DNA from 4 places in the Paenibacillus sp. FSL R5-0378 genome. Region 2 is predicted to be linked to each of the others. Evidence: riboswitches for the same ligand, from Rfam matches in the RefSeq annotation. Region 2 holds a riboswitch; each other region holds the start of a gene.
What was found. A riboswitch is a leader RNA that binds a small molecule or an ion and turns the genes downstream of it on or off. The one in region 2 is predicted to bind cyclic di-AMP.

Region 1 (3,946 bases), 5.6 Mb from region 2:
GACGGTCTCAGCATGCTCCCGGGTCATGGGAACGATCATGAAGCTCTCATGTTGGAGGTTCATGTGCAGATCTCCCTTCCAGACCTCCCTGTAGGATTTGAACATTAGAGAAAAAATATTCCGGATTGTCCCAGATATCTGTTTAATTTCAGAATAGAGGGGTAAATGAGGAGTAGCGGGCGGGAATGGAAGGGTTACCCATTTCTGTCCGCAAAAAATCCCGCAAAAGGAGATTTCGGCAAAAATCTCATTCTACGGGATCTCGTACCCTTGCTTTACCTGCATTACTGGACGTCATCTACGTCCTCGGAATCGACGGCGGCGGTTTTGTATTTATCCGTACTCATGATTCGTTTGGCGCCAACGTAGCGGTTGACGTAGTAGCTGTCGCTCAGAGAGCTGATGATCACACCGCGAGAAGTGGAGGCATGTGCGAATTTTCCGTCGCCGACGTAAATTCCGACATGGGATACTCCGGCTCCCGATGTATTAAAGAATACCAAGTCGCCTGCTCTCAGATCACTGCGGGATACGGCCGAACCCATGCTGAACTGGGAACCAGACTGATGGGGCAGATCGATGCCCAATTGATCAAATACATACATTGTAAATCCCGAGCAGTCAAATCCGCTTGTTGTGGTTCCGCCCGTTCTGTACTTGGTTCCGATCGCACTGTCGATCACTTTATCCATCTTGGAATCCGCGAAAGCGCTTCCTGTGCCGACCGTGAGCACGATGGCGAAACTCATGATTGCTGCTGCAAGCTTCTTCTTCAAGTAAAATACCCCTTCCGGCGCCTGCGAGGTTAGCTTAAGGATTCGGTAGAAGGCCCCCTATGATCCCTCTGAAGCAAGATCAATTCACCCATAACTGGTTCCCCCGCTTTCCTTAGTGTGAGGAAATTCGGCATGAACTTTTTACACTATGTATCATTCCCTGGTACTTCTTATTCGTTCGCAACTTTGTGTCAGGTAAAGATTACAAAGTTGTTACTATCGCTGGGACTATTGTAACAAAGGAATCGGACTTTGGCAATTGTTTCTAACAGAAAAAGAAGATTTGTAGGAAAATTTATAGGAAATGATGTTTATTTGTTGGACGAGTGGGTAAAAGAAATGACAAGGGTGGAAAAAACAGGGGAAAACCGTGGATTTACTCGTGTAAAAAAATTTTTTGAAATGCTGTTACCTTTTCGGTGGTTCGTACGTCTAATAAGTAACAACAAACCCGCGGGGCGATTTCGGCAAAAATCAGCGGCGCGGGTTGTTATGGATATGCATTGTTTTCGAGAGATAATCAATTGTAAACCGCAGCTTGATATTTGGCCGTACTCATGACCCGTTTGGCGCCAACGTAGCGGTTGGCGTAGTAGCTTTGGCTCAGTTTGCTGATGGTAACGCCTTTCGAAGAGGACGCGTGCGCGAATTTTCCGTTGCCGATGTAAATACCGACATGGGATACGCCTGCGCCTAGGGTGTTAAAGAAAACCAGGTCTCCTGCTCTCAGCTGGCTTTTGGAAACAGCGGTACCTGTTTTATATTGCGCAGCGGATACACGCGGGAGGTTTAACCCCAGCTTTTGGTACACGTAACGGGTAAAACCGGAGCAATCGAAGCCGTTCGTAGTTGTTCCGCCGGTTTTGTAAGAAACGCCGATCGTGTTGTTAACGATGTGATTCAGAGATGAATCCGCAAATACGCTGCCGGTGCCCATGGAGAACGCAAGTGTAAGGCCCAGCGCTGCGGCTGCCAACTTCTTCTTCAAAAAAATAAACCCCTTCCAATGCCTGCGAGGTTAGCTTAAGGATTCGGTAGAAGGTCCCCTATGATCCCTCTGTAGCGAGATCAATTCACCCAAAATTGGATCCCCCGCTTCCTGGTGCCCGGGAATTCGGCTCGTGATGATTGCACCGGAAATGGACATGCTGACAAGTTACCTATAATCGTACATACCAATCAAATGAACGGACAAATGATGAAATCAGTTACAGCAAAGTCAAAATCGTTACAGCAAAGATTACAAAGTTGTTACTAAGTTCGTACTCGGATTATTTTAACAGAGGATTTATACTTTGGCAAATGGTTAACAATCATTTTACAACAAAAACCCCGCCTCTTTTCAACAGAAAGAGACGGGGTTCTTCTTTTATCAGCGGGTTAAAGTTATGACAAAATTTTAACTATTCCGAAATATTTTTTTTCGTACGGTTCATTTGCTGATGCCACAAATCATATTGGGAGGAGATATTCCATAATTTAAAGATACAGCTGACCATATGGTAGCCCTGTTGGATAATCAGGGTGGCAAGCCCTGCCCAGATCAGAGAGACGCTGCTGGTAATGCCATACAAGAGCAGGCTGACCGTGCCCAGCAGAACGGATATGCCGATGACCGGCAGCGCGCTTCGCAGGCAGATCCAGAGCGAGGAGAACATGCTGGTTCCACCGGTTTTGCCAAACTGCATGAACAGAATCATCTGATGGACGATGTAGCAGTACAGAAGCCAGACTGCAATGTACGGGATGCAGTGAAGCAGCTGGGCATGGTTTTGGATCGCGCTGAGCAGGATGGGATACATCTTCGGGATCATCCAGTATAACGGAGCGGCGATAAGCACCCATTCGATCAGGTGAAAAAGAAACACCGTTTTGCCGTGCAGCTTCATGCCCTGGAAGAAAAACAGTCCGCGTTCTCCCTGATGCTCCCGGTGCAGGCCGTAGAAGATGCCCGCGTGGATAAATGGGGTCAGCAGCATGCGGAGGGCGACCATTCCCAGGAGAACCCAAAGGTAAGTATGCACGGTGCTGCTTTGCGTCAAGCTCATCTGTCCCTCTACATAATAGAGGACCTGGCTGAGTTCGGTCGGCGGGGGATCGGGATACCGCATCAGCAGCGGCACGACCGCCGAATCGATCAGACGGTACAGGAAGTAGCCCCAGAGCAGCTGGTACAGGAACATGATGATCATGACATAAAATTGGTCTTTGACGCTTTTCCAACCGTTAACAATATAGGATTTCACTGCTCTCACCTCACCAGGACAGACTTCCAAGCAGGGTTTCAATCAGCTTGGTAATGCTTACGTTCCAGCGGAGGAGCACTTTATGATCCATGTCCGCCTTCAGGTAGTTGTTCACATGTTTGTTTTCCAGCACGATCGTATAGCCGGGATCGATCATGGCCCAGGCCAGCGGGGAGCTGTATGTCAGCTTGAACTGGGTGCTGGCGTTCTTTACGTCCCAAACCTTTTTGATCTGATGCCCGTCCGTAAACGTGAACAGTATCGGCACCTGCGGCAGATCGCCGCCCTTTTTGCTGACCTTCACCAAAGAATCGTACCGGGGCTGCGCCGAATCCTTATCCTTGCGCACCGTAATTTCGTCGACCGAAAAATCGGCCATCTGGCTGCCGTATACATATTGATCGAAGAAGGTCTGCCACGACTTGCTGGTTACCTGCTCGACCACCTTTTGAAAATCGGCCGTGGCAGGATGTTGGAAACGGTATTTCTTCGCATAGGTGGACATGATTTTCTTCATGGTCTGGGCGCCGGTCAGCGTCTCCATTTCTTTCAGGACCATCTTGCCGCGGTAATACACGTTCAGTGCATATTGATTCTGCGACGTATATTTCCAGGCGTCCTGGGTCAGCGGCGCAGGCGAAGCGATGAGCGAGGACTGGATCGGCAGATTGGGGATGACGCCGTATTCCTGCTCCATCAGCTTATCCTCAGCGTAGGAGGTGAAGCCTTCGTCCAGCCAGGCCTCCTCGAACTCGTTGCTGGCGATCATGCCGTAGAAGTACTGATGGCCGATTTCGTGGATGACGGTCCGCTCGAGATCGTAACCCGGGGAGTCGTCCTTGGCCCCGAAGGCGGTAATCAGCGTCGGATACTCCATGCCGCCTGCCCCGTTGCCTGCTTCGGGCGGGACGACGATAGACAGGG
Region 2 (3,946 bases):
CAGGAGCACCGTCATCGCAATGCTCAGGATCACCTGAACGACCATGGCCGCGATGATCCCGAACTGGGAGAAGCCTTCTGCTTCCAGCACCGGCAGCATGTTATACGTCGTCAGCAATGAGACAACAAAATAAAACAAGGACAAAAACAGCCCGCGTGCAAAGGAGGTGTACCGCCGCGTCAGTGCACTGTAAATGATGGCGAGAATGCCGAGCACGATCGTAAACAGTCCGTATCCCAGCATGGTCAGCATCGTGGCGCTTTTGGTCTGCTTCTCTACATAAGCCGTATGAGCGGATGGGACCGAAAATCCAGGGAGGAAGGAGTGAAGCTCCCCATCCTCAAAGGCAAACTTGAATTCCAGCTGCGATTCCCCGATGTGCGAGGAGGAGTCGGTATAGATCAATCCGGGCTCATCCTTGCCGCTCGATACTTTCAGGGAGCCGGTGTTATAGCCCAGCTTCTGCAGCCAGGACGAGGCGATTTCCTCTTTATCCTCCAGCGTCATGTTGCCTTCCACAATTCTCAGTTTCTGCTTGCGCATGGTTTCGTTCGATTCAGCCATCGCGGCAGCATACTTGGAGTACGGAGGCGTGATGGAGAACCCGACCACCTTGCCCGTGTTCATATGTACGTCTACATTGACATATCCCTGATCGCTCGACTCGGGCAGCCGGACCCGGAACACGTCATAAGGATACTTCGGTTCGTATTTCTTGTTATATTCGTTAAGAAGCTTCTCTCTGGATAAATAACCGTAAAGGTCCGATTCCGACTGGTACGTGACGAGCGGTTCGGCGGCAATGCCTGTTTGAATATTCAACCGGTCCGAGGCAAACGCTTTGGCGGCTGCTTCCGCCTCCGATTTGCTGATGACCTTGGTCGTTTGCCCCTCTAGCGTCTCCGAGCTCGTCTGCGGAAACACTTGTACAAAAAAGAATAAAATAAGGCCGATGACCCCCAAAATGCCCAGCCATTTATAATTGGCCCTGATTTCCAGCGGCTGGTTTAACCGGTCCATGAAATCCCCCCTTGAATGTGATAAAGATACCATTCCCCCCAATACAGTACGGTAAACATAACATAGAAGATTCGCCCAAAACCAGTATACCCTGAAAATAGTGGTGAAAAAACGATGAAAATCAAGGAAAGCCATCGAAAAGAGAAGATAACCGCAGGCCGTGTCCACCTGCATTGCGAATCAGGCTGTTTTCCATCCAATTCATCAGAAAAAGGCCTTTGTGAAGTCCTACAATAAAGATTATAATTTTGATGCAAATGAATAAGAACGCCGAATTTCAAGTGAAAACGGGGGAACCAATTTTTTGGGGTGAATTTCGTTGGGACGGTTTAGTCCGCGAATAGGGCAACCTGTGCATGCCCGAATCCGTCAGCTAACCTCGTAGGCGTCGTGCATGCAGGAGCCAAACCGAAAGGCATTGGATTTCCGATGCTTTTTTTCTTTTGACTTTTTTAAAGAGGTGAATGTATTGATTGGGAAATGGAAGTGGTTCCGGCTGGCCCCTCCGCAAGTATTAACGCTAGGTTTTGCGGCCATTATTTTGATCGGAGCCATACTGCTCACCTTGCCGATTTCGAACACGACGGGTAAGCCGCTGAATTTTATGGATGCCTTGTTTACGGCAACCTCGGCGACCTGCGTGACCGGTTTGGTTGTCAAAGATACGGGGCTGTATTTCAGCACGTTCGGTCAAGTCGTCATCATGCTGCTGATCCAGATCGGCGGGCTCGGTTTTATGACGATGGCCACGCTGATCGCTCTGGTGTTCAAGCGCCGGATTTCGCTCCGGGACCGGCTCCTGCTGCAGGAAGCGATGAATCAGAATACGATGGAAGGCATCGTCCGTCTGATCCGGAAAGTCATATTTTTTTCGTTGACGATCGAAGGCTGCGGAGCACTGCTGCTTGCCATCCGGTGGTCGTTCGATATGCCTCTTGGAAAAGCGATCTATTTTGGAATATTTCATGGCGTGTCCATGTTCAATAATGCGGGATTTGACCTGTTCGGCCATTTTAACAGCCTGACGGGATTTGTATACGATCCGCTCGTCAATTTTGTCGTGATGTTTCTGATCGTATCCGGCGGCATCGGCTTTATCGTCATGTCCGATCTGGTGGATTACCAGGTACACCGGAAACTGTCGCTCCACAGCAAAGTGGTGCTGTCCATGACCGGTGCCCTGATTGTGGTCGGAGCAGTCGTCATCTTTATCTTTGAATTCACGAATCCCAAGACGCTCGGTTCGCTGAATTGGGGTGGCAAAATTCTCGCCTCGCTGTTCCAGTCGGTCACGCCGCGGACGGCAGGGGCGAATACGCTGAACTTGGCAGATATGCGCCAGGCATCGCAATTTTTCACGATCATTCTGATGTTTATCGGCGCGTCGCCGGGCTCTACCGGGGGCGGGATCAAGACCACGACGTTCACCATCCTCGTCGGTGCGGTGATCGCGATGATCCGCGGCCGCGACGATATCGTCCTGTACCGGTACCGTTTGGCGCAGGAGCGGATTTTCAAAGCGTTGACCATTACCTTTCTGGCCTTGTTTCTGGTCGTCGGCGTATCGATGATTCTGTCCACGACAGAAGACAGCAGCTTTTTGATGATCCTGTACGAGACGACTTCGGCTTTCGGCACCGTAGGATTATCGCTCGGGCTGACGCCGCATTTGTCCTTGATCGGGAAAATCCTGATCTGCCTGACGATGTTTGCCGGCCGTCTTGGGCCGCTGACCTTCGCCTACGCGCTTGGTCCGAAGAAGGGCAAGGAGCTGTACCGCCATCCCGAAGGTAAGATCATTATCGGGTAAGGAATTTGGGTGATTCAAAGTTTCAATATTGTTATAAGAACCATATATAGAACCAACATTAAAGGATAAGGAGCATCTGGAAAGAAATGAAAACACAGCAGTTTGTCGTGATCGGTTTAGGGAGGTTCGGCTCAAGCTTGGCCATGGAGCTTATGGATCTGGGTTATGAGGTGCTTGGGGTAGACATCAATGAAGAAGTGGTCAATGATATGAGCGAGCATCTGACCCACGCCGTGGTGGCGGATGCAACCGATGAGGAGGTTCTCAAATCGCTGGGAATCCGCAATTTTGACTGCGGAATCGTGGCGATCGGGGACGATATCCAGATGAGCATCCTGGCCGCAATCCTGCTGAAGGAACTCGGCGTTCAGACCGTAGTGGCGAAGGCCATCTCCATGCTGCACGGCAAAGCCTTGTCCAAGCTGGGCGTGGACCGGGTCATCTTTCCGGAGCGGGACATGGGCATCCGGGTGGCGCACCAGCTCGTGACGCCGAATTTGCTGGATTACATTGAGCTGTCCAAAGATTACAGCATCGTGGAGATGACCGTACCGCAATGCCTGAACGGGAAGACGCTGAGCGAAGTCAATACGAGAGCCCGGTACGGATGCAGCATTGTTGCGCTCCATCGTACCGAGGGAGTCATCGTCGCGCCGACGGCGATGGACCAGCTGCATGCGGGCGACATCATGGTCATCATTGGCTCCAACAGCAATATCGACCGCTTCGAGAGCGAAGCGGTGAACGTCAAGTCATAAATCCGGAAGTGAGACAGACATGGAATCCCCGACGACCGAAATTATTCATCACATTTTAATACTGCTGCTGTTTATCATTGCCGTCGGCATGCTGTCCGGAAGACTGGCCTCCTGGCTCAGGCTTCCGGACGTTGCTGTGTTTATCGTGGCAGGCATGCTGCTTGGGCAGGGGCTGCATCTGATCAACGAAACAAGCAGCTCCCTCATCAACCAGCTGATCCTCACCGTTGGGTCGGCGCTTATTCTGTTTGACGGCGGCCGTAACCTGAAGCTGAGCGGGCTGCGGAAGGTATGGATCACACTTTCTATGCTGAGCGTTCCCGGCGTTATCGTCACGACCTTGATCGTCGGAGCTGCC
Region 3 (3,946 bases), 4.6 Mb from region 2:
TTGGAGAAATCCAGGGAAGCTTTTTTTGTTGCTTAATGCATTTTCGTATATTTTGGGTTCCCGCAAAGCAAGTGAATTTCGGATCGCAGCAAGTAGCGTTATTTTGTAGAGCTGATTTGCCTATTCGCTTTTTCCGGATGCAAGCAGCTTGCGAATGTCGTTTTCGATTTTGTCCGGTGTCGTTTTGGGCGCGTAACGCTTGATGACCCTGCCCTTGGAGTCGACCAGGAACTTGGTAAAGTTCCACTTGACCGCTTTCGATCCGAGCACGCCCGGCGCTTCCCGGGTCAGGTATTGAAACAGTGGGTGGGCGTTGCTGCCCTTGACGTCGATCTTCTCAAACATCGGGAACGTGACCCCGTAATTCATCTGGCAGAATTCGCCGATCTCCTCGCTGGTACCGGGCTCCTGATTGGCAAACTGGTTGCTCGGAAAACCGAGAATTTGAAAATGATGGTCGCCGAACTCGTCGTACAGCTCCTGCAGCCCGCGAAACTGCGGCGTAAATCCGCATTTGCTGGCCGTGTTCACGATCAGCAGCACGTCACCTTCATATTCCTTTAACGATACCTCTTTACCGCGCAGCGTGTTCACTTGAAAATCATAGACGCTCACTGCCATCCTCCTCCTTTTGTGCTGCTATGAATCATCATCCAGCCGAATCATTTACCAAGCACACAATTTAATTTTAAACGATTGAACTGTAATGTCAATGCGGATATTCCTGCGAGCCAGTGTCCCTTAATGACCTGGATTCCATAAATGCGCCAAATCGGGAGCATGGAAGAGGTAGAAGTCAAAAAGCCAAAATGTAAGCGCTAATAAGGTCCTGAATGTTCCAAAATTCGCGGTTCATGATTTTTAGACTGCCTTTACAGCTTGGAAGGAGCGGGTGTATGATTCAGAGCGTATTCAATACAGTTTCCATTACTAATCGCTGAGTTTCCGCAAAAAAGCGCGGAAATCGGGGGAACCAAACGCGTGCCATGGAGCAGCGAACCGGTGTGAGAGTCGGGGGTCTGCTGCCAGCCGCAGGGGTGAATCCCGGCTACGGATGCCATGGATCCGGCCGGGTAGAGCGACTCTCACCGCTCGAATCCGTCAGCTAACCTCGTAAGCGTCGTTTGAGAGAGGAATGATGAAACTTGCGACCCGAATAAACTTTCGGATCACAGGGGGATCAGCTGGCCTCTGTGTTTTTTTTTACCCTTTTTTAGCTTACTGGAACAAAAGAGAGCATTCATCACAATCACATACACTTATCAATAACGCTTAATTTCGGCCGGAAACGGCCGGGAGCGGGGGAACCACAGCGGCCGCCTGGAATGGAAGCCGCCGGGGTGAATCTTTCCGGTACGGTAAGTACCGGAAGGTAGGGCGACTCTCACGCCCGAATCCGACAGCTAACCTCGTCAGCGTAACGGGAGAGAGACAGCACTTGTCGTGCGCATTTTGAATATAGGACGATCCTTCATATTCGTCCACATTCAAGAAGCCGCGGGAAAGGTCCTTCTTTCCCTGCGGCTTCTTTTGCGTATTCGCGGCTGCCGCACAGGAGGAGCCTTTGAAATGGACAACGTCGTCATCGTGACCGCGCCGAACGAGGCGGGACGCAATTTTATCAAGCTGCTGATGTATTGGAAGAGGCCCTTTGCCGTTCTGACCAACAGTGCCCGGGAGGAACGCCTCTTGAGAAAAATGGGGGTGCAGCGGATCATCCGGCTGAATACGAATCACGCGGAGGATTGGGTGGTGCCCGAAATGGAGGTCGGCAAAATCTTTCTTTTTGAAAGCAGCCTCAACCTGACCTGCCGCTATTTGCAGATCTGCCGTCCCTGGACGTCGGAACCGGTATATGTCATTACGCAGAGGGGCAGCTCACCCGGCATTTACCGGGGGCTTGGTGCAGATCACATCATTTATACCTTAAACGGCGAAGTCGGATTTTTACTGAAATAAAGATGATTCTAACCATGCAAAGGAGAGACCGGAAACGATGATGGATGTATATATGATACTTGCGCTCGCTGCCACCTTTGGCGTGTTCTTGTTATTTTTTCATTGGTGCGGCCAAGTGGTGGAAGAAGGGGGCAAAGACCAATGATTGTCGTTGGGGCATTCGCCGTGCTTGTCTTTATCTATTTGGTTTACGCCTTGATCCATCCGGAAAAATTTTGACCGGTATTTTAAATCTGTAAGCCTCAAGGGGCCAAAGCAGAACATGCTCGTAAGAGGGGGAAGCCAGCCTTGGATATTTTGCAAATTTGTATCGTCATTTTCGTGCTCCTGCTGCTCGTGAAGCCGGTAGGCACTTACGTATATCATATATTCTCCAATGAACCGAACCGGACGGACCGGATTTTCGGCGGCGTGGAAAGAGTTTTATACCGGATCATCGGGCTGAAGCAGCGGGGCAGCATGAATTGGAAAAAGTACGCGCTCAGCATGATCGCAACCAATATCTTTCTGGTAGCGATCAGCTATATATTGCTGCGAACGATGGGCGCCCTTCCGGGCAACCCGAACGGCATCGGCAATATGGAGGCGAGCCTGTCCTTCAACACGGTCATCAGCTTTATGACGAACACGAACCTCCAGCATTACAGCGGAGAGAGCGGCATGTCTTATTTTGGCCAAATGATCGTCATCACGATGATGATGTTTACCTCGGCAGCCTCGGGCCTGGCTATCGCGATTGCTTTTATGCGCGGCATCACCCGCAGGGGTGAGGGGCTCGGGAACTTCTTCGAGGATTTTATCAAGGCGCATGTCCGCCTGTTCGTGCCGCTTGCCCTCATCGTAACCCTGGTGCTGGTCGGGCTCAAAGTGCCGCAGACGCTGGAGCCGATGCGGGCCGTGCAAACGCTGGGAGGCGGCGTGCAGCAGATTCCGCTGGGTCCTGTAGCCTCGCTGGAATCGATCAAGCACCTCGGAACGAACGGGGGAGGCTTCTTCGGTGTCAACTCGGCCCATCCGTTCGAGAACCCAAGCCCGCTGACCAACGTGATCGAAATTCTCAGCATGTGGACAATTTCGGCGTCACTGCCTTACACGTTCGGACGGTTCGCCCGGAACAAGAAGCAGGGCTGGATGATTTTCAGCGTCATGATGACGCTGTTCGTAGCGTTCCTGTGCCTGACGTATTTCTCGGAAAAAGCCGGCAACCCGCTGATCAACCAATTGGGAATCAACAGCTCGGCCGGCAGCATGGAAGGCAAGGAGGTGCGCTTTGGCATCGCGCAGTCCGCGTTGTTCACAACCGTCACCACCGCCGCAACGACGGGGTCGGTCAACAACATGCATGATACGCTGACGCCGCTGGGAGGACTTGCGCCCTTGGCCGAAATGATGCTGAACGTCGTGTTCGGCGGCAAGGGGGTCGGTTTCGTCAATATGATCATGTATGCAATCCTCGGCGTATTTATCTGCGGCCTGATGGTTGGCCGGACGCCGGAATTTCTGGGCCGGAAGATCGAAGCCCGGGAGATGAAGCTGATCGCGGTGGCGATTCTGATGCATCCCTTCATTATTCTTGCTCCGACGGCGATTTCGTTTATGACGCACCTGGGTACCGACGCCTTCTCCAATCCTTCGTATCACAGCTTGAGCCAGTCGCTCTATGAGTTCACCTCCTCGGCGGCGAATAACGGCTCCGGGTTCGAGGGATTGGCAGACAATACCGTATTCTGGAACGTCAGCACCGGTCTGGTGATGCTCCTCGGCCGATATATTTCGATTATTGCGCTGCTCGCCGTTGCAGGTTCGCTGGCGGTGAAGCAGAAGGTCGCCGAGACTCAGGGCACCTTCCGGACCGACAACAAGCTGTTCGCCGGCATTTTGACCGGAACCGTGCTGCTGATCGGAGCGCTGACGTTCCTTCCGGTCCTCGTTTTGGGGCCGGTCGCCGAATTTTTAACACTTAACTAAAGAGGTGGAGCAAGTCATG
Region 4 (3,946 bases), 3.9 Mb from region 2:
TGCCGATCCGGCAGTTTTCCAGCCAGCCCAGGCTGTGGTGCTGGTATCTTGGAAGAACGATTTCAAACAGTTCGATGGTGGGAATCAAAGCCCGGTTCATCGTGACATCCTCCTTGACTGTGATTTCATGGATACTCCCTGCCGTCTTGTTCCGGATCGTCACGGCCAGTAGGGTTCCATACATGTGTCCGATTGGTAAACTATCCGCATCATACGTCCAAGGGATATCTTTGGCAAGAAGACGAGGCGGATTTTTCGGATCAAAACCAGCATCTTTCCAGCGCAAAGTCCAAAATTCCGGCAAAAAGCCGCTTTTTTTCAGCCTAGCGGCTTCAGCCCTATATCGGCATTATATTCCTATCCAATGGGCGGGTTCAGCCATTTGAATGGCTTCCCGCCTTCAGTTATCCAGCAAAGCTAAGGAAAGCGGTAGGAAAGGCCGTAAAACAATGATTCCTACGGATTAGGACCCGTTTTCCCATCAGATCCCCAAATAAAGCAGGGAATCGTATCGTTTCCCTGCTTTACAGTTCGCCGTCCCAGGCGTATATTCATTTCATCATCCAATAGAGTAAGATTTGCGACTTGATAAACGCTGAATTTTCCGATGAAAAGCGGGGGAACCAATCGCAGTCCTCGCCCCACGGAGCTTTATGCTGGGGCTTGCGGCTTGCAGGGGTGAATCGGAGGCAGGATAATGCCTGTTTCCGTAGGGCTACTCTCACGGCCCGAATCCGTCAGCTAACCTCGTAAGCGTAGTTGAGAGCGGAGGAAACTGTGATTTGACGCATCAACACAGGGTATCTGCTCTGTGTTTTTCTGTGCGCTCATTTTGAAGGATGAAGCGTGTACATGAAATATGTCTATTCGCTGAATTTCCGCCGGAGGGCGGAAAGCGGGGGAACCGGTCGTGTCTGCAGCATCCGCTGCGGCCATATGGGGTGAATCTCGAAAGTGATGAGTAGGGCTACTCTTGGGCCCGAATCCGTCAGCTAACCACGCAAGCGTGTTAAGAGAGGCAGCTGTTATTCATGCAGATGGCAAGGCTTATTCGGCCTTGGAGTTGGAAGCATGGAAGAGTGTCCTCTTTCCGTTGCTTCTTTTTTGTTGTTTAAACAAGGAGAAGCATCGATTCCCAAGCGGGCGGCGCCCGCGATTTTGCACAAACAGAGAAAACAGGTTATTTGGGAGAGAGGAGAACATGAAGTGCCTCAGATACAAGTAAACGGAACCACGTTATATTACGAAATTCACGGCAGCGGCACGCCCATCGTGTTCATTCACGGGCATTTGTCGTCCCATCATATGTTTGAGCCCCAGGTCGAATATTTCAGCAAGCGGGCGAAGGTAATCGTGCTGGACCTCCGGGGTTACGGCAATTCGGGGAAGCTTGACGTGGAGGTCGGGCACATTATGGAAACCCAATGCAGCGATCTGTGCGAGCTGCTCAATAAGCTGCATATTTCGCAGGCGACGCTTGTCGGCTGTTCCAGCGGAAGCGTGCTCGCCCAGACGTTTGCCGCCCTTCATCCGGACCGGGTCAGCGCCCTGGTGCTCGTAGACAGCTACTTCGCGGGATGCTTCGGGAAAAAGAACCATTTGCTGAATATTTGCGAGGCGTGCAGCTGGCTGTCTTATTATTTGCCTGCGGAGTTTTTCCTCCGGTCGCTGCGGGTGACGTATAACCGGTGGAGACCGGTCTACAGCATCCTGCGCAAGGAGCTGTACCACAAGCGGCCGACAGAGTCAATCAAGCAGCGCATGGAGCTGCTGCGTATGGAGATGCCCGCCAATTTGGCGCGGCTGCCGATGCCTGTACTGTGCGTCGCAGGCAGCCAAAGCGAGTGGTTCGTCAAGCAAATGCAGCGGGCGGCCACCCTGTTCCGGCATGTGCAGCTGGCGACGATCGAGGATGCGATGTACCCGACCCATTTGTGCCAGCCCCATGCATTCAACCGCATGCTGCTGAACTTTTTGATGGACCAGCATATTTACCGGACCCGGGAAGCCTATGGAGGATAGTCCGTGGTCATGGGATTTGCCTCCTGGAAAGAAAATCGCATCTTGAATCGCACTGGCCCTAACCAAACGATCTACTCGCTATATTAGCTAATCAGTTAACCGCCCGATAAGAAGGCGGTTAACTGAGCTCTAGCGAGTATTCGTTTTTTCAATGAGACTGATTATATTAAAAAGGGAGGGATGAACCGTCCATCAATATCGGTGAACCCGTATTCCTGGGCAAGATCACCAACCTGTAGTACCCGTCCGTTTTTCAGTTTCACCTCATCATCCCCAGCTAGGGCTGACACCGCTCGCCCTACGTAGTACGGCGACTCCGTGTGTTTCAGAGCCTCAACCTCTTTCCAATGAGCTTCATCTGTACCGAAGTTCCTTAATACCAGTTCTGTTCTCATCCAGCCAGGGGAGACCGCTACCACGGTTATTTCAGTGTTTTTGAGATCATGAGCTAATCCGAGCGCTGAGCGGTTAATGGTATTCTTGGCGAGGTCGTAATAGAAAGTTCCTAAATACTTATCCTGATCCTGAAATGTGGTATGTACGATCAATCCAGAATCAGCTTCCAGCATAAGCGGGATCGCATAATGGTTTGTCGCTATTTGTGGGCGTACTCCATTCTGAAACATAGCATCCCACATGTTCAGCGGATATTCCCAGAATGGTTTGGATTGTAAATTCACTTCCAAGTCATGCAGTCCCCAGACGTTATTCACTAGGATATGGAGCCGTCCTTGTTCCTGTCGGATTCTCTCGATCAAAGCCTGTGTATCCTCATCACGGGTATGATCGCAACGACATGCGTACGCCTCTCCTCCATGACTTCGAATCTCCTCCACAGTTTCATCGATACTGCCTGGAAAACCGTGTGTAGTCGTCCCTCGTAAACTTCTTCCGGATACATAAACTACTGCTCCGGCTTTCCCGAGCTCAACGGCAATCCCACGTCCTGCTCCCCGGCTTCCTCCGGTTACGAGAGCGATTTTCCCAGCGAGTCTCTTCAAGTCCATCTACTCCTTCGCAGTTATTTATTTCATCATACTATGGTAATACGTCATTAACTGTCGTAGTTTGAGGATGAACGATTGATTTTTGGAATCAATGAAAAGGCACACTTGAAAGTTAGGCATATGGCTAATTTGTTATTTGCGGCTATACCGATAAAATACGTTATGGGAATCTGGGCTGCGGTGTGCAGCCTTTTTTAGGTTGGTGAAAGTGCTTGTGCCATTGACAGGCAGGGATATAATGGAGAGATATCATCATGGCATAAGAAGGAGGAAAAGTTGTGGCAACCATCGAAGATTTGATGAAGCTGGACATTCGCATCGGAACGGTGGTCAAGGCGGAGCCTTTTCCCGAGGCGCGCAAGCCGGCGATCAAGCTGAGCATTGATTTCGGGGAGCTTGGAGTCAAGCGTTCTTCGGCCCAGATTACGAGAAGGTATACCCCCGAGCAGCTGGTCGGCCGCCAGGTGGCCGCCGTCGTTAATTTTCCCGTGCGGCGGATTGCCGGATATGAATCCGAGGTGCTCGTTCTCGGCGGAGTTCCGGAAGAGGGCGATGTGGTGCTGCTGGCCCCTGATGTGCCTGTCGGCAACGGCACGCCCATTGCTTGAACATTTTACAAAACGAAAGGATGGATACCGATGATTCTGCGCCCAACGAAGGAAGACTACAACGAAGGTTTCGCCAAGTATGTCTCTCTCGTACCTGAGGGGAACCTCGAGGAGATTCTGAACGGGTCTCTGAACCGGACGACCGCGTTTTATTCTGCACTGACGGAAGAAAAAGGGAATTACCGCTATGCGCCAGGCAAATGGAGCTTGAAAGAGGTGCTCGGCCATATTACGGATAATGAGCGCATCATGTGCTACAGGCTGCTCCGCATCGCGAGGGGGGACACCACGCCTTTGACCGGCTATGAC

Region 1: another riboswitch for cyclic di-AMP. It lies ahead of MKY74_RS03425 (C40 family peptidase); the one in region 2 lies ahead of MKY74_RS29700 (TrkH family potassium uptake protein).
Region 3: another riboswitch for cyclic di-AMP. It lies ahead of MKY74_RS08505 (hypothetical protein); the one in region 2 lies ahead of MKY74_RS29700 (TrkH family potassium uptake protein).
Region 4: another riboswitch for cyclic di-AMP. It lies ahead of MKY74_RS11765 (alpha/beta fold hydrolase); the one in region 2 lies ahead of MKY74_RS29700 (TrkH family potassium uptake protein).

The regions. Positions count from the first base shown of each region.
Region 1 is NZ_JBBPAY010000001.1:780,125-784,070, reverse strand. It holds gene MKY74_RS03435 (GNAT family N-acetyltransferase) at 1-63, opposite strand, end outside; gene MKY74_RS03430 (C40 family peptidase) at 285-776, opposite strand; cyclic di-AMP (ydaO/yuaA leader) riboswitch at 780-919, opposite strand; gene MKY74_RS03425 (C40 family peptidase) at 1,297-1,764, opposite strand; cyclic di-AMP (ydaO/yuaA leader) riboswitch at 1,769-1,906, opposite strand; gene MKY74_RS03420 (hypothetical protein) at 2,180-3,022, opposite strand; gene MKY74_RS03415 (M1 family metallopeptidase) at 3,033-3,946, opposite strand, start outside.
Region 2 is NZ_JBBPAY010000001.1:6,397,666-6,401,611, reverse strand. It holds gene MKY74_RS29705 (CPBP family intramembrane glutamic endopeptidase) at 1-1,020, opposite strand, end outside; cyclic di-AMP (ydaO/yuaA leader) riboswitch at 1,279-1,422, shown strand; gene MKY74_RS29700 (TrkH family potassium uptake protein) at 1,490-2,830, shown strand; gene MKY74_RS29695 (potassium channel family protein) at 2,917-3,588, shown strand; gene MKY74_RS29690 (cation:proton antiporter) at 3,608-3,946, shown strand, end outside.
Region 3 is NZ_JBBPAY010000001.1:1,837,177-1,841,122, forward strand. It holds gene MKY74_RS08500 (glutathione peroxidase) at 121-615, opposite strand; cyclic di-AMP (ydaO/yuaA leader) riboswitch at 926-1,136, shown strand; cyclic di-AMP (ydaO/yuaA leader) riboswitch at 1,260-1,432, shown strand; gene MKY74_RS08505 (hypothetical protein) at 1,570-1,959, shown strand; gene kdpF (K(+)-transporting ATPase subunit F) at 2,101-2,178, shown strand; gene kdpA (potassium-transporting ATPase subunit KdpA) at 2,248-3,927, shown strand; gene kdpB (potassium-transporting ATPase subunit KdpB) at 3,944-3,946, shown strand, end outside.
Region 4 is NZ_JBBPAY010000001.1:2,495,008-2,498,953, forward strand. It holds gene MKY74_RS11760 (hypothetical protein) at 1-100, opposite strand, end outside; cyclic di-AMP (ydaO/yuaA leader) riboswitch at 584-771, shown strand; cyclic di-AMP (ydaO/yuaA leader) riboswitch at 859-1,023, shown strand; gene MKY74_RS11765 (alpha/beta fold hydrolase) at 1,207-2,022, shown strand; gene MKY74_RS11770 (SDR family NAD(P)-dependent oxidoreductase) at 2,184-3,023, opposite strand; gene csaA (chaperone CsaA) at 3,308-3,637, shown strand; gene MKY74_RS11780 (DinB family protein) at 3,668-3,946, shown strand, end outside.